One region of the Iamia sp. genome, then DNA from elsewhere that is predicted to be linked to it. Evidence: predicted binding sites of a transcription regulator. Region 1 holds the regulator's gene; the other holds the start of a gene.
The links. Region 1 encodes LexA, which represses DNA repair genes until DNA is damaged. Its sites were predicted from a motif close to CGAACNNNNGTTCG; they were not measured.
Positions count from the first base shown of each region.

Region 2: the regulator LexA is predicted to act here: its motif matches at 1,609-1,622, upstream of VNL12_RS10370 (error-prone DNA polymerase).

Region 1 is NZ_DATLXO010000063.1:60,613-74,142, forward strand. It holds gene pheA (prephenate dehydratase) at 1-534, shown strand, start outside; gene VNL12_RS06560 (prephenate dehydrogenase) at 531-1,559, shown strand; gene VNL12_RS06565 (aminotransferase class I/II-fold pyridoxal phosphate-dependent enzyme) at 1,654-2,769, shown strand; gene VNL12_RS06570 (hypothetical protein) at 2,887-3,759, shown strand; gene VNL12_RS06575 (hypothetical protein) at 3,848-4,654, shown strand; gene VNL12_RS06580 (DapH/DapD/GlmU-related protein) at 4,760-5,830, opposite strand; gene dapE (succinyl-diaminopimelate desuccinylase) at 6,008-7,066, shown strand; gene VNL12_RS06590 (S8 family serine peptidase) at 7,261-8,310, opposite strand; gene lexA (transcriptional repressor LexA) at 8,348-8,980, opposite strand; gene VNL12_RS06600 (hypothetical protein) at 9,191-9,607, shown strand; gene nrdR (transcriptional regulator NrdR) at 9,707-10,186, shown strand; gene VNL12_RS06610 (dihydrofolate reductase family protein) at 10,218-10,979, opposite strand; partial or broken gene VNL12_RS20835 (molybdopterin-dependent oxidoreductase) at 11,082-13,389, shown strand; gene VNL12_RS06625 (MarR family winged helix-turn-helix transcriptional regulator) at 13,424-13,530, opposite strand, start outside.
Region 2 is NZ_DATLXO010000095.1:26,207-29,696, reverse strand. It holds gene VNL12_RS10370 (error-prone DNA polymerase) at 1-1,591, opposite strand, end outside; gene VNL12_RS10365 (cupin domain-containing protein) at 2,634-3,437, opposite strand; gene VNL12_RS10360 (PmoA family protein) at 3,434-3,490, opposite strand, start outside.

The sequences.
Region 1 (13,530 bases):
CCGACCGCCGTGCTCAGCCACCCGGTCGGCCTGGCCCAGTGCACGCGCTGGTGGGGGAGCCGAGGCCTCGAGTGCCGCCCCACCTCCTCGACCAGCGAGGCTTGCCGGCTGGTGGCCGCCTCGGCCGAACCCGGACTGGTCGCCATCGCCTCGGCCAAGGCTGGAGCCATCGCCGGGCTCGTCGCAGTCGAGGTCGGCGTCGAGGACCACCACGGCGCTCAGACCCGCTTCGCCCTCGTGGCCCGAGAGGAGGTCGGCCCGACGGGTGACGACAAGACCACCGTCGTGGTCACGCCGCCGTCGGAGGTCCCCGGGATCCTGCTGCGGGTGCTCGAGCCCATCTCCCACCGGGGCCTCAACCTCTCGAACATCCTCAGCCGGCCGCTGCGCCAGGGCCTCGGGGTGTACTGCTTCGTGCTCACTGTCGACCGCCACGCCTCGGACCCGGCGGTGGAGGCCGCCCTGGCCGACCTCGCCGCGCTGGGCTGTGAGGTCAAGCGCCTGGGCTCCTACCCGGCGTGGCGGGACGGGTGACCGCCCCGGTGCCGGCATCGACCGGACTCACCGTCGGCGTCGTCGGCCTGGGCCTGATCGGTGGATCCCTCGCCCGGGCGCTGGTCGCCCGGGGCGGTTCGGTCGTGGCCACCACCCGCGCCGGGGCGGCCCGGGCCGGAGCCGCGGCCGCGGGTGTCACCGTGGTCGACGACGTCGCCGCCGTGGTCGCGGCAGCCGACGTGGTGGTGCTGGCCGTACCGCTCTCGGCCCTCGACTCGGCGCTCGACGCCGTCGCCGCCGCGGGGCACCAGGGTGCCGTCGGTCCCACCATCACCGACGTGGGTTCGGTCAAGGGCCCGGTCACAGCCCGGGCTGGGCAGATCCTGGCCGACGCCTCCCGGTTCGTGCCCGGCCACCCGATGGCCGGCACCGAGCACGCCGGCTGGGACGCAGCAGACCCAGGCCTGTTCGTGGGCCGGCGCTGGGCCCTGGCCCTCGACCCGCCGGTCGCCCTCGACCGGTGGGCGGCGGTGGCTAGCGTGGCCGTCTCGGTCGGGGCGGAGGTCGTCCCGGTGGCCGCCCGCGAGCACGACGAGGCCGTGGCTCTCGTGAGCCACCTGCCCTACGTGCTGGCCGCCGTGGCCGCCGGGATGCTCGATGACGACGCCGAGGCCGGCCTGGCCAGGTCCCTGGCCGCGGGGTCGTTCGGCGATCTGACCCGAGTGGCCGGGGGGCACCCGACGCTCGGCGCCGACATGGCGACGGCCAACGCTCCTGCGGTCGCCGGTCGAGTGGGCGACATGGCCGGCCGACTGGCGACGCTGCGCGAGCACCTCGCCGGCGGCGACGACGAGCGGGTCGCCGCCGTGTTCCGCGCCGGCCAGGGCGGGCGCGCCGCCCTGGTGGAGTCGGCGTCGAGCGGCGCGGTAGCCCGTGTCACCCTCGATCGCGGTGGCCTGTTGGCGCTCGGTCGCCGAGGCGGTCACGTCACCGGTGTCGTCCCGCCCGCGGCCGGGGCGGCGGTCCTGGTGGTCGACGTCGTCGATCCCGGGGCGGCGCCGTGACCCGCTCTTCTCCGGTGGTCCGGGAGCGATTCGCTGTCGATTCGTCGGTGGTCCGGGAGCGATTCGCTGTCGATTCGTCGTCCGAGGGGCGCCGGTGACGCTCGCGGGGTTCGAGCCGCCGCCGCTGGTGTGGGAGACGCTCGGCGCCGTGCGGGTCGCGGCCGAGCGGTTCCCCGGCGGGGTCATCGACCTCACCGTCGGCACCCCGGTCGATGACCCGCCGGCCTTCGTGGCCGACATCCTCGGACGCTCCGAGGCCAGCCGGGGCTACCCGCCGTCGATCGGCACCCCGGCCTTCCGCGAGGCGGCGGCGAGCTGGGTCGAGCGGCGCTTCGGCGTCGAGGTGGGCCCCGAACAGGTCGCCGCGACCATTGGCTCGAAGGAGCTCGTCGCCGGTCTGCCCCAGTGGCTGCGCCTGCGCACCCCTGACCGCGACACCGTCCTGCACCCCGGCGTCGCGTACCCGACCTACGCCATGGGCGCCCGGTTGGCGGGATGTCGGGCCGTCTCGGTGCCGCCCACCGCCACCGGTGGCCTCGACCTCGATGCCATCGATCCCGCCGATGCCGCTCGGGCCTTGTGCCTCTGGGCGAACAGCCCGTCCAACCCCACCGGGGCCCTCGACGACCTCGACGCGGTGGCGGCCTGGGGCCGGTCCCACGGTGTGCCCGTCGCCTCCGACGAGTGCTACGCCGAGCTCACCTGGGGCGGCCCGCCCCGCACGGTGCTCGGCACCGGGACCGAGGGGGTGCTGGCGGTGCACTCGCTCTCGAAGCGCTCGAACCTGGCCGGCCTGCGGGTGGGCTTCTACGCCGGTGATCGCGACCTGGTGGCCTACCTCGGCCAGCTGCGCAAGCACGCCGGGTTCATGGTGCCCGGGCCGGTGCAGGAGGTTGCGGTGGCCGCCCTCGCCGACGACGATCACGCCGAGGCCCAGCGCGCCATCTACCGGCGCCGCATCGACGCCGTGGTCGGGGCCCTCGACGCCGCCGGGCTCGACGTCGCCGGCCCCGGAGGCGCCTTCTACCTCTGGGTCACGGCACCGTCGGGCGACGGGATCGACCTCGCCCGTGACCTGGCCGAGCGGGCCGGGGTGCTCGTCACTCCCGGCTCGGCCTACGGGCCTCACGGGGTCGACCACGTGCGCCTCGCCCTGGTGGTGCCCGACGCCCGCATCACCGAGCTGGTCGAGCGCCTCGGCGCCCTCTGAGCCTCGGCCGACCACGACACGGCGGGACCCGACCAAGGGTTCGGGTCGCCAAAGGGGGGTCCGGACCCCGGGGCGCCCGTGGCGACGAGGGCCTCGCCGACGGTGCATGATGGGCCGGTGAGCACGGTCCCCCAGAAGCCCAAGCCCAGCGGCCTCGCCTACCTGATGCCCCTTGCCGTGTGGATCATCTTCTCGATCGTGGCCGTGGTCCTCGGCGTCCGGGGCTTCGCTCAGTACCAGGACACCATCGACGACTTCGCCCGCGTCGACTCGGGAACGACCGCCACGGTCGACCTCTCCTCATCGGGCGGCTACCGGGTTTTCCTCGAGCGCCCCGGCGTCGACGATGAGTCCTTGCGCCCGTCCTCGACGGTCACGGTCACCGACCCCGACGGGCAGCCCGTCACCGTCGAGCCCTACGACATCACCACCGACCTGAGCTACTCGTCGGGCAGCCGCGCCGGTGTGGCGGTGCAGACCTTCAACGTCTCGGAGCCCGGAGAGCACGAGATCGCCGCATCGGCCGGCGACGGCGTGGAGGGCACCCGCTTTGCCATCGGCCAGGCCAACCCCATCACCGAGGGGGCCAAGGGGGCCCTCTACCTCTTCGGCATCGGCACCGTGGGCTTCCTCATCGCCCTCATCATCGCCATCGTCATCGCCGTGAAGCGGGGCCGGTCGAAGAAGCAGATCCGCCAGGCCACGCTGGCCAGCGGCGGCTACGGCGGTCCTGGCTACGGCGCCCCCCAGCCCGGGTACGGAGCTCCGCAGGGTCATGGCGCTCCGCAGCCTGGCTACGGCGCGCCCCAGCCCGGGTACGGAGCTCCGCAGGGCTATGGCGCTCCGCAGCCCGGGTACGGCGGGCCGCAGCCCGGGTACGGGGCTCCGCAGGACTACCCGCCGGCCCGGGGCCCCGAAGGCTCGGCCCCGCCGGCCGGCACGCCGCCCCCACCCCCGCCGGGCTGGTCGCCGCCGCCCCCGCCGAGCTGAGCGCGTCTGCGATGACCCCGACCTGGCGCGGTCGCACCGACCGGACCCCCGGTGGGCAGGCCGATCTCTGCCCCTGTTCCCTCGCTGAGTGACCGCTGCCCTGCCCCGTCCCGTCATCCGGCCTGCGGGCTGGTGGTACCTGGTGGCCGTGGCCGGGGTGCTCCTCGGCTTCGTGGTCGCGGGGCTCACGCTCTCGCGGGCCCTCGACGAGGCTCGCGATGCCGGGTTCGATGCCAACCTGGCCGGCCCGGGCGAGGAGCAGCTGCTCACCATCGACGAGGCCGGCGCCTACACCGTGGCCTACACCGGGCCCATCGTGGTCCTCTCCACCGTCGACCAGGAGGAGCTGACCGAGGCGCTCGACGTCTCCATCACCGCCGTCGCCACCGGGGCTCCAGTGGCGGTGGCGCCCTACGAGGGTCTCAACGACTTCGAGCAGGACGGGGCCCAGTACGTCCCGTTGCTGACGGTGCGCTTCGACGAGGCCGGCGACTACACGTTCCGCTCGTCGCCCATGACGAACCTCGACCCCGAGCAGAGCCGACTGATCGTGTCGGAGAGCCCGTGGCGCAAGCTGCGTGACGGCGCCGAGCGAGCCGTGCTCATCCTGGTCGTGGCCATCTTCTTGTCGATCCTGCTCATCGTGATCCTGGCCGTCACCCGCGGCCGGGCCAAGCGGGCCGCAGCACCGCCCCGCGGTCGCTGGCCGCCCTCGGGCCCGGGCCGGCCCGGCGACGGCCCCGTACCGGGCTACGGCGCGGCACCGGGGTACGGCGCGGCACCGGGGTACGGCCCGACACCGGGCTACGGCCCACCCCCGGGCTACGGCGCGCCGCCCGGCGCCGCCGCTCCTGGCCCCGTGCCGTCCCGGGGATGGGGACCGCCGCCCGGGTAGCAGATCTGGGCACGGGCGACGGCGGTGCGGCGCCGTCCCGGCCCACCCGGCCCGACCCTTCGACGTCAGATCCGACGTCGGGCGCCCTGGCCGCTTTGCCGGGTGTCAGTTGGCGTGGAGGGTGGCGTTCAGCCCACCCCAGGAGCCCTCGCGGGGCCGCACCTCGACGGCGCCGGTGACGGAGTTGCGGAAGAAGAGCAGCCCCGGCTCCCCAGAGAGCTCCTTGGCCTTGACGACCGCGCCGGTGGGCAGGGTGACGCGGGTACCGGCGGTGACGTAGAGACCGGCCTCGACCACGCAGCCGTCGCCGAGGGAGATGCCGATGCCGCCGTTGGCCCCGAGCAGGGAGCCCTGGCCGATGCTGATCACCTGCGTCCCGCCGCCCGAGAGCGTGCCCATGATCGACGCGCCGCCGCCGATGTCGGAATCGGCGCCGACCACCACCCCGGCGCTGATGCGTCCCTCGACCATCGAGGGCCCGAGGGTGCCGGCGTTGAAGTTCACGAAGCCCTCGTGCATCACCGTGGTCCCCTCGGCCAGGTGGGCACCGAGGCGCACCCGATCGGCGTTGGCGATCCGCACCCCGTCGGGCACCACGTAGTCCGTCATGCGGGGGAACTTGTCGATGCCCACGACCTCGATGCGCTCGCCCCCCGCCCGCAGCGCAGTCCGCACCGCCTCGAAGTCGTCGGGGTCGGCCGGGCCCCGATCGGTCCACACCACGTTGGCGAGCAGGCCGAACTGCCCGTCGAGGTTCGCGCCGTGCGGTGCGACCCGGCGCGACGAGAGCAGGTGCAGCCGCAGGTAGACGTCGCGGGCGTCAGCCGGCGCGGCGTCGAGGTCGATCACGGCGACGACTGCCACTCGCCGCACGGGGAGCCCGGAGCCGCCGTCGGGCTGGTCGAGGGCGCCGGCCAAGCCGTCCAGCAGCTCGGCGTGAGGCACCCCGTCGGCTGCGGCCCGACGCAGAGCGTCGGCGTCGACCTCGGCGATGCCCGGCCCGTCGGGGATCCCGGCGGCGGACCGCACCGCCGCGGCGGGGCTGTCCTCGTCGCCGACGGCGAGCACCGGGTACCAGGTGTCGAGCACCTTGGTGGCGTCGCCCCGGGTCGAGATCGTGGTCAGACCGACCCCCGACGCGATCCGGGTGGTGGGGGGACGGGGCTCTGCGGTCACGGGTGCTCCTGGTCGGGGGACGGGCCGAGGATAGGGGAGCCCGGCGCGACGTCAGGCCTGCGAGCAGGGCAGGAAGGGCCGAGGATGCCGACCCGCGCGCCCGGCGCGCACCTCGGGTCGTCGTCCTGCGGCCCTCACGCCGCGGGTGGGCCGGTGACGGGCCGTATCGTGGCGGTCGTGACCGACCTCCTGGCCCTGACCGCCGAGCTGGTCGACGTGGCCTCCGAGAGCTTCGCGGAGGCGGCGCTCGTCGGGCGGATCGAGGCCGACCTGCGGGCCGTGCCCGGCCTCGACGTGACGCGCGTGGGTGACAACGTGGTGGCCCGCACCGCCCTCGGTCGGGCCGAGCGGGTGATCCTCGCCGGTCACACCGACACCGTGCCCGCCGTCGACGGCAACGGGCGGGCCCGCATCGAGGGCGACACCCTCTGGGGCGTGGGCTCGACCGACATGAAGAGTGGCGTGGCCGTGATGCTCGACCTGGCCCGCACCGTGACCGCGCCGGCGGTCGACGTCACCTGGGTCTTCTACGCCCGCGAGGAGGTCGCCGCCGCCCACAGCGGCCTCGGCGAGCTGGTCGAGAAGCGGCCGGACCTGCTGGCCGGTGACCTGGCGATCCTGGGTGAGCCCACCGACGCGACGGTCGAGGCCGGCTGCCAGGGGACGCTGCGCGCCGAGCTCACACTCGTCGGGGCGCGGGCCCACATCGCCAGGCCGTGGATGGGCCGCAACGCGATCCACCGCCTCGCCGACGTGCTCGCCGCGGTGGCGGCGGTGCCCGAGCGGCGACCGGTGCTGGCCGGGTGCGAGTACCGCGAGGCGTTGCAAGCGGTCGGGGTCGAGGGGGGAGTGGCGGGTAACGTCGTGCCCGACCGGGCCATGGTGACGCTGAACCACCGCTTCGCCCCCGACCGCACCCTGGAGGAGGCCGTCGCGCACGTCAGGGCCACCGTCGCCCCGTTCATGGGCGACGGTGACGCCTTCGAGGTCGTCGATGCCGCGCCCGCCGCCGCGCCGGCGGTCGACCACCCGCTGCTGGCCCGGGTCATCGAGCGCCACGGCCTGGCGGTCCGCGCCAAGCTCGGGTGGACCGATGTGGCCCGCTTCGCCGCGCTCGGTGTGCCCGCCGCCAACCTCGGTCCGGGCGACGCGACCCTGGCCCACAGCGCGGACGAACGAGTGGCGCGGGCCCCCATCGAGACCTGCCACGCCGTGCTCTCCGACCTCATCGGGTGACCCGGTCCGTGACCCCACGCTGGGGAACCCGGCGACGGTGAGCACCTCGATCGGTGCCGCCGGGCCCCACGTCGAGCTGGGGGATCAGGACGCCACCGCCGGAGCACTCTCCGGGACCTCGGGCGAGATGGCCTTCGCCCGCCTGACCTGACCCCTGTCGCGCCGGTCGGACACCGGGTGCCGGTGCGGTGCTGTCAGGGGCCGATCGCGCGCGCCACGTCGAGAAGGCGCCGGCTGTAGAGGTCGTCGGGCCCGTCGGTGCCCAGGTCTCGGGCCGTGGTGAGCAGCCGCTCGACCGTCTCGGCGGCGCTCAGGCCGGTGGCCACGAGCAGGGCGGCGGCGCCGGCGACGTGCGGCGCGGCCATCGACGTGCCTGTGAGACAGCCGTAGGCCTCGGACTCACCGGCCGGCACCGGCAGGGTGGAGAAGATGCCGTCGCGCTCGCGACATCCGTCGCCCCCCGCAGCGCGTGCCTCGCCCCCGGGGGCGCTCAGGGCCCACCGGGCGCCACCCGCACCCTCGGAGTACGGCGCCACCGTCTCGGTCGCAGTGACCGCCGAGACGACCAGCACCGGCATGTCGCCCAGGTCGGTGCGATCGTCCCCGTTCCCGGCGGCCACGACCACCACGACCCCGGCGGTCCACGCCTCGTCGATGGCCTCGGTCAGCTCCGAGCCGCCGATGTCGGCGCCGACCCCCACCGAGAGGTTGACCACCTGCGCTCCGGCCCCGACCGCCCACCGCACGCCGGCGGCCACGTCGGCACCCTGCCCCGTCGCCCCGCACGGGCGGCGCCTGCAGGGCTCGGTGACCAGGGCCCGCACCGACACCAGGTCCGCCTCGGGCGCCACGCCGGCAACGCCGGTGCCGTTCTCTGCGGTGGCGGTGGCGATGCCGGCCACGTGGGTGCCGTGACCGTCGGGATCGGTGTCGCCGCCGGCCCGGCACCGGTCGGGGTCACCCTCTGCGCCGACGCAGTCGATCGACCCCACCACCCGGTCGCGGAGGTCAGGGTGACGGGTGTCGACGCCGCTGTCGATCACGGCGACGACCACGTCGTCGCCCCGGGTCACGGCCCACGCCTCGCGGACACCGATGAGGTCGAGGTTCCACTGGGCGTCCCCGGCGCGTGCCGGGTCCGGACCCCGGTCGCCACGGCCGAGAGCGCCAGCGGTCTCGAGCACGACGAGGCCCAAGAAGGCGGCGGCGGTGCCCACCACCAGAAGGCGACGGACGGTGGGCACCGCACCAGTGTGGCGCGTCGGGCGATGACCCCCGGCGTCAGACCCGGCGCAGGACGCTGACCACCCGGCCGAAGATGGAGACGTCCTCGGGATCGAACACCATGTCGGTGAGGCGCTCGTTGGCCGGGCGCAGGATGACCTTGTCGCCCTTGGGGTGGTAGGTCTTCACCGTGGCCTCGTCGCCCGGGGTGCCGGCGACGACCATCTCGCCCCGCTCGGCGCCGGGTTGGGAGCGGGCGACGACGAAGTCGCCGTCGAGGATGCCGGCATCGATCATGGAATCACCCCGGACCCGCAGCATGAAGAGGTCGCCCTCGCCGGTGAGGTCGGCGGACACCGGCATCGACTCGGTGATGTTCTCGGCCGCCAGCACGTCGGTGCCGGCGGCGACATCGCCCACGATGGGCACGTGGCGCACCTGGCCCCGCTCGACCACGCCGCCGGACATGGAGTCGTAGCGGACCTCGATGGCCCGCGGCTTGCTGGGGTCGCGCCGCAGGTAGCCCCGCTTCTGGAGGGTGGCGAGGTGGTTGTGCACGGTGGAGGGAGAGGTGAGGCCCACCGAGGTGCCGATCTCGCGGACCGAGGGCGGGTAGCCCCGCTCGCGCATGCTGGCCTCGATGCAGTCGAGGATCTGGCGCTGGCGGGCGGTGAGCTGGGGGGTGGCCATCGTCGTGTCTCCCTTGCTGAGCACCGGCTCGGGCGACCGGGCGTACGAGGGACGGTACCACGTGCGGAGCCCTCTGCCAAACACCTGTTCCTCATACGTGTGTTCGTGATGGGGGTTGACGGCGGAACGCCTGTTCGGGCACAGTACCGAACAGGCGTTCCGTTCCGCTGCCCCCGGCTCACTGTCACACCCCTCAGGGAGGATGTCCCCATGGCCGCAGTCCTCAGCCCCGCACCGTCGTCCCGCCCGGGCCTCGCCCCCCATCGTCCCCCGGCGCCCCGCCCCGTCCTCCGGGTCATCGATGGAGGTCGGTCGTCGACCGCCATGGCCCCGGTGTACCGCCGGCGCCGGATCGTCGCCGCCCTGGCGCTGGCCACCGTGATCGTCCTGGCCGTGATGGCGGCCGAGGCGGGCCGGGATCTCGCGGCGGGGTGGGCGGCACCCGTCCCCGCCACCATCGAAGGGCGCACCGTGGTCGTCGAGGCGGCCCCGGGTGACACGCTCTGGACCGTGGCCCGTCGGGTGCGGCCCACCGGCGACGTGCGCCCGGTCGTCGAGGCCATGCTCTCCGAGCGCGGCAGCGCCGAGCTGCAGGTGGGCGACGCGGTCCGCGTCCCCGCCGGCTGAGAGGCCGCGCCAACAGTCGTCGCCCGCCGCGCCCACAGCCGGCCGATCCGCCCGGTCGCGGGCGGGGATCGGCGTCGGTGGGCCGGTAGCGTCCCGGTCGTGCGTTGCCCCGGCTGCTCGGCTCTCGATGACAAGGTGGTCGACTCGCGCGCCTCCGACGACGCATCGGCCATCCGCCGTCGGCGGGAGTGCCTCTCCTGCGGACACCGGTTCACCACCTTCGAGCGGGTGGACGAGGCCCCCCTGGTGGTGGTGAAGACCACCGGGGAGCGCCAGGCGTTCGACCGCGACAAGGTCGTGGCCGGCGTGCTGGCGGCGGCCAAGAACCGCCCCGTCACCCTCCCGCAGATCGACGCCCTGGCCACCGGGGTCGAGGATGCGCTGCGGCGGCGCGGCGGCGATGTCGAGTCCACGCGCATCGGCCTCGCCGTCCTCGAGCGCCTCCGTGGCCTCGACGAGGTGGCGTACCTTCGCTTTGCCAGCGTCTACAAGGACTTCACCGGTGTCGACGACTTCGCCGACGAGCTCCGCCTGCTGCTGAAGGAGCCCGACGGCTCCACCCCGGTCGAACCGGGCTGATCACCGGGTCCGGGCCGGGCCCGGACCGTGGTCAGGCGCGCCGGTCCCGCACCAGGCGCCAGAAGAGCACGCCGTCCTGCTCCATCAGGTGCGCCGTGGTCCACCGTCGGGCCTCGGGTTCGCCCGGCGCGTGAGCGATGCGCGGGGCGGAGCCCCCGACCACCATCGGGTCGAGGGTGAGGCACAGCTCGTCGACCACGTCGGCGGCCACCAGCACGCCGTTGAGCGAGGGGCCGCCCTCGACCACGACCACGCCGAGGTGGCGCCGCCCCAGCTCGGCCACCAGGGCGTGGGGATCGACGCCGCGCCCCACCGCAGCAGGGAGCTCGACCAGCTCGGCCACCGCCTCGATGCGCCGCCGGGCCTCAGCCGGAGTCGACGGTGGGTGGACCACCAGCGGGGGAGGGGTGGTGCCGTCGGTCTCGGCGAAGAGGCGCTGGCCGGGGTTCAGGTGGAGACGGCCGCTCACCACGACCAGGCGCGGGTGCGGCTCCTGGCCGGCGGCGACCCGGCGTGCCGCGGTTTGCTCCGGGGAGCGGACCGGTCCGTAGTCCTCGTCGCGCACGGTGCCCGCACCCACGACGACGGCGTCGGCCACGGCTCGCACGGCCCGGAACACCGCCCGGTCGCCCTCGCCGCCGAGCGGCCCCGAGCGCCCGCCTACCGTCGCCGCGCCATCGGCCGATGCGGCCATGAGGGCCGCCACCCACGGTCGCCCGGCGGGTCGGGGCCGGATCGCGGCGTAGGCCTCGGCCGGGTCGATCTCACCGGGGTGGGGGAGCAGCTGGCGCATCGGCCGACCCTACGACCGCGGCCCCGGACCGGGACCGGGACCGGGACCGGGATCCGGGTCCAAGCAGCAGCAGGACCATCGTGAGGCTGGCACCATGGCGCCATGACCGTCGTGGACCCCGATGTCCGAGCCGACGCGCCGGCGCGCACCGGGCCGGCCACCCGCACCGCCTACCGCACCTGCCCTCTCTGCGAGGCAGGCTGCGGGTTGGAGATCACCGTCGCCCGGGACGACGAGGGCGCTGAGCGGGTGACGCGCATCCGGGGCGACCAGGACGACGTGTTCAGCCACGGGTTCATCTGCCCCAAGGGCTCGACGCTGCGCCAGCTGCACGACGACCCCGACCGCGTGCGCCGACCGCTGGTGAAGCGCGACGGCGAGCTCGTTCCGGTCACCTGGGACGAGGCCTTCGCCGAGGTCGACCGCCTGCTCGGTGGGGTCATCGCCTCCTACGGGCGCGAGGCGATCGGCGTCTACGTCGGCAACCCGAACGCCCACAACATCTCCTCCCTTCTCTACCTCAAGCCGTTCCTGCGGGACCTCGGCACGCCGAACGTGTTCTCGGCCAGCACTGTCGACCAGCGTCCGAAGGAGATCTCCTCGGCGCTCATGTTCGGCACCCCGTTGTCGGTGCCGGTGCCCGACATCGACCGCACCGACCACCTCCTGCTGCTGGGGGCCAACCCGGTGGAGACCAACGGCAGCCTGGCCACCGCGCCGGACTGGCCCGGGCGGCTGAAGGCGCTCCGGGCGCGAGGCGGGCGGCTCGTGGTGGTCGATCCCCGCCGCACCCGCACCGCCGAGCTGGCCGACGAGTGGGTCGCCATCCGGCCCGGCACCGACGCCCTGTTGCTGGCCGCGATGACCACGACCCTCTTCGCCGAGGGCCTCGTTCAGCTGGGTGCCGCCGGCGAGCACCTCGCCGGGGTGGAGGAGGTTCGCGACCTGCTGGCGGACCTCACGCCCGATGCCGTCGCCGAGACCACCGGCATCGACGCGGAGACGATTCGACGACTGGCCCGCGACCTGGCGGCGGCGCCGACCGCCTGCGTCTACGGCCGCATCGGCACCACGACGGTGGCGTTCGGCACCCTGGCCTCGTGGCTCGTCGACGTGTGCACCGCGCTCACCGGCAACCTCGACCGCCCCGGCGGCTCGATGTTCACCCGCCCCGCGGCCGGGTCGGCCACCACGCGCGGGGCCTCGGGCTCCGGGGCCGGGCGTGCGCCTCGGGCGGCGCCACAGCCGGGTCCGGGGTCTGGCCGAGACCCTCGGGGAGCTGCCGGCGGCTTGCATGGCCGAGGAGATCGACACCCCCGGTGAGGGCCGGATACGGGCCATGGTCACCGTGGCGGGCAACCCGGTGGTCTCCACGCCCAACAGCGGACGCCTCGATGCGGCCCTCGAGACGCTCGAGGCCATGATCGCCGTCGACATCTACGTGAACGAGACCACACGTCACGCCGATGTGATCCTCCCGGCGCCGAGCGCCCTGGAGAAGCCGCACTACGACCTGGCCCTGTTGCAGCTGGCCATACGCAACGTCGCCAACTGGAGCGACGCGGTGCTCGAACGGGGCGACGACCAGCCCGACGAGTGGGAGGTGCTGGCGCGCCTGGCGCTCATCGCCCAGGGTCTCGGAACCGACGCCTCGCCCGAGGTGGTCGACGAGCTGGTGGTCGACGGCCTGGTGGCCGCCGCGGTGGGCGACGAGCACGGTCCGCTCCACGGTCGCGACCCGGCGGAGATCAAGGAGGCGTTGGGCACCACGCCGGGCCCGGCCCGCCTGCTCGACCTCATGCTCCGCAGCGGCCCCTACGGCGATGCGTTCGGCACCCATCCCGAGGGGCTCACCCTCGAGGTGCTGCGCGCCGCTCCCCACGGGGTCGACCTGGGTGCGCTCGAGCCCCGGCTGCCCGAGGTGCTGCGCACCCCGTCGGGCCGCGTCGAGCTGGCCCCGGCCGAGATCGTCGCCGACCTGCCCCGCCTCCGGGCCACCCTCGACCGGCCCGTGGGTTCCACGGCGCTGCTGTTGGTGGGCCGGCGTGACGTGCGGTCGAACAACTCGTGGATGCACAACGTCGAGGTCCTGGTGAAGGGCCGGCCCCGCTGCGCCCTGCACGTGCACCCCGACGATGCCGCCCGTCTCGGCCTCGCGGACGGCGGCCAGGCCACCGTCACCAGCCGGGTCGGACGGGTCGAGGCGCCGGTGCAGGTCACCGACGCCGTGCGCACAGGGGTGGTGAGCCTGCCCCACGGGTGGGGCCACGACCTCGAGGGGGTCCGCCTCAGCGTGGCCGAGCGCTATGCCGGGGTCAACAGCAACGTGCTCACCGACGAGGGTGCGGTCGACGCCGTGTCGGGCAACGCCGTGCTCAACGGCATCCCCGTCGAGGTGGCGCCGGGCTGAGCCGCAGCGGGCGGTCGGTCTGAGGAGGGCCCGCTCAGGCTGGGCCGGGAGCGACACCGGTTCGGGCGCCGGCCTCGGCGTCGGGGCGCACGCCGGCGCGCACGGCTCGCAGGGCACCCGTCAGCGCCTGGAGCTGGGCGG
Region 2 (3,490 bases), on a different contig from region 1:
CGTCCTGCTGGCCGGGGGCGTAGCCGAGGGCCCGGGCCATGTCCCGGATGGCCGAGCGGCCCCGGTAGCAGATGACGTTGGCCACCTGGGCGGCGTGGAGGCGGCCGTGACGCTCATAGACGTACTGGATGACCTCCTCCCGACGGGTCGACTCGATGTCGATGTCGATGTCGGGGGGGCCGTCGCGCTCGGGGGAGAGGAACCGCTCGAAGAGCAGGCCGAGCTTCACCGCGTCGGCGGCGGTGATGCCGAGGGCGAAGCACACCGCCGAGTTGGCCGCTGAGCCGCGACCCTGGCAGTAGATGTCCTGCTCCCGGCAGAAGCGGACGATGTCCCACACCACCAGGAAGTAGCCGGGGAAGCCGAGGGCTTCGATGAGGTCGAGCTCGTGGTCGATCTGGGCCCACGCCTTGGTGGTGGGGCCCGAGGTCGGCCGGCGGCCGTAGCGACGGGCTCCGCCCTGCTCGACGAGGTGGCGGAGGTGGGCCATCTCGCTCTGGGGTCGGCCGGCGACGTCCTCGGGGCACGGGAAGGGGGGGAGCTGGGGCGCGACCAGGCGCAGGTCGAAGGCCAGGGCCCGGCCGAGCTCTGCCGCGCCCTCGACCACGCCGGGGAAGCGGGCGAAGCGGCGGGCCTGCTCGGCGCCGGAGCGGAGGTGGGCGGTGGCGCCCGCGGGGAGCCACGGCTCGTGGTCGTCGAGGCCCCGTCGCTCGCGCACCGCAGCCAGGGCGGTGGCCAGGCGGCGTCGGGCGGGGGTGGCGTAGCGGACGTCGTTGGTGGCGACGACCTCGACCCCGGCCCGGAGGGCCAGGTCGACGAGGGCGTCGTTGCGAGCGGCATCGATGGGGTCACCGTGGTCCCAGATCTCGACCCGGACGTGGTCGACACCGAAGGCGGTGACCAGGTGGTCGAGGCGGCGGCGGGCGGCAGAGGGACCGTCGGTGACCAGGGTCGCGGGCACGATGCCGTCGGAGCCGCCGGTGAGCACGACCCAGCGGCCCGCCCCGGGGGTGGCGACGCCTCCGATCTCGGCCAGCTCCGCGAGGGTGAGCCGAGGAGCGCCCTTCTCCCCCGCCATCTGGCCCCGGCTCACGGCCCGGGCCAGATCGGCGTAGCCGTCCGGACCGCGGGCCAAGACGACGAGTCGACCGGGTTCAGCCCCCGCCCCCGGCTGGTCGATCAGCCCCAGGTCCGCGCCGAAGATGGTGGGCACGCCCACCCCGGCGGCGGCCTCGGACTGGCGGACCACGCCGTAGAAGCCGTCGCGGTCGGTGAGGGCGAGGGCGTCGAGCTGGAGGCGGGCGGCCTCCTCCACCAGCTCCTCGGGGTGCGAGGCGCCCTCGAGGAAGCTGAAGTTGGAGCGACAGTGGAGCTCGGCGTAGGCCGGGTTCCGGCGGGCCCGGCGACGACTCGGACGGGTCGAGGCGCTGGTGGCCAGGTCGGCAGGGGGCTCGTAGGCGCCTCGGTGGGCCGACCACGCCGGGCTGTCGCCCCCGTCGGTCGGCACCCCACGGTGCGCCCCGGGGCGAGGGCGTCCTGAGAGGGTGCGTTCGATCTCGGACCAGGGTTGGGTCGGGTTGTTGAAGCCCATGGGGATCGAAACTGTAGCGAACAGACGTTCGGCGCGTCGAGGGCGCCAGCCGCGGGTCACCGACGCCCCGCGACCCCCGCCCTCTCCGACGCCCGTCGGGAGGCGATTCGACGGCGATTCGCTGACCGACGTCAGGTGGGCGAAAGGGCCGACGAGGCCAACGAGGCCAACGAGGCCAACGGGGCCGACTGTCACACCCCAGGACCAAGATGACCTCACGACGCCTCGCTCGGCGGCGGATCGCGGCCCTCGCCGCCGGCAAATCCCTCCTCGACCGAGCCGAGGCCCCATGCGCCTGCCCCACCAGCCCTCGTCCCTGAACCGCGACGACCGGCCCCCCAACCCGACGTGGGACCGCACCCTCGCCCGCGCCCGCCGCCCCACCTTGGGTGACGCCCGACTGTTCCCCAACCGCCGCAGGGCCGGCATCGCCCCCAACGTCCGCATCGAGATGCAGATCGGGCGCGACGCCCTCTTCCACCGCCTCGACGAGCTCGACCGATCGCTGGTCGAGGCCGCCACCGAACGGCGGGAGATCCTGGCCGACCTCGCCGAGATCCGAGAGAAGCTGTGGCCACCCATCCCGTGGCAACGGGGCCGGCGGCCACCGGCGATCCACCACGATCCGCTGCCCCCGGCCGCCCCCGACCCCCAACCGATCGGCGGCATCGTCCTGCGCCAGAGCTGCCTGCTGATCCTCGCCCGTCACGGCGAGCTTCCCCTGGTCGAGGTGCATGCCTGGCTCCACCGCTACGGCTACGTGGTCGACGGGCACCACCCGGTCAAGGTCCTCGCCGACGCCCTCGGCCACGAGCACGATGCCGGACGGGCCGACCGGGTCTCCCGGGGCGTCTACCGACTTGACCCCCGGTTCCGGGTCCCTCGCGGCTGGCCGACCGACGCCACCATCTCCGGCGATCCCACCACGGTCGTCGATCCGCTCACCGACCCCCCGATGCGCCACTCCGATGCTCCCGAGCCCGCCACGGGCGACGGCAGGGAGGGCGGCGGGGACGACCACCCCGGCGGTGGGCCGGTGAGCTCACCGCCAGACGGCCACCCCGAGCGTCCCGCAGCACCCGTGGCGCCGATCGTCGGGCGGCGGGGGCAGGGCAAAGGTGGCTGCGTCGGCGAGGTGGGCGTGGTCACCGCGAGCCATGGCGGCGAGCTGCACGCCGGTGGCCTCGGCCGCCGCCCACGGCCCCTCTGTCCAGGTCCTCCGCCATCCCCCGACGTGGCCCCGGACCAACGCCGCGGCTCGGTGGTGGAGCCGGGCCAGGGCCGCAGAGCCCCCCTCGGCGAGCTCGGCGTAGCCCTCCACCGCCAGGTCGCGCCGGGCTCGCACCGGGGCGTCGTCGCCCCCTGTGATCAGCGACGAGGCCGGCAGGGTGGCGGCCGCGGCGTAGCGATCGGGGTCGGCGAGAACATCATCGGGGAAGGTGATCACCATGTCGCCCGCCTCGGGCAGGCCGGCGTTCTGCATCAGCACCAGGATCTCGAGGTCGCCCGAGTCGTTCACCAGCCGATGCACCGTGCCCGGGGTGAACCACACGAACGATCCCGCCGTCAGCGCGGTCGTGCGCAGCCCGTGCCGGTCGACGGTGAGCACCCGACCCGAGCCACCGATGACTGCGTAGGCCTCGGAGCAGACGGTGTGGAGGTGGGGCGTGCCGCCCGGGAGGCCGTCGGCCGCCACCGACGGATAGACCCTCAGGTGCGACACGGCGATGGCTCCGGGGAAGGGCGGGGAGCCAGATGGAGCCCGGTGCCCCCCGGCGACCGTCACGGCCTCGGCGCTCGGGTCCGAGCCGTGGCCCTCGGCGCGCCCTCCGCTCACCGGGCTCATCGGCCGCCCTCGGCCCAGACCGCCCAGGCGGCCGCCAGCCGGTCCCGATCCCA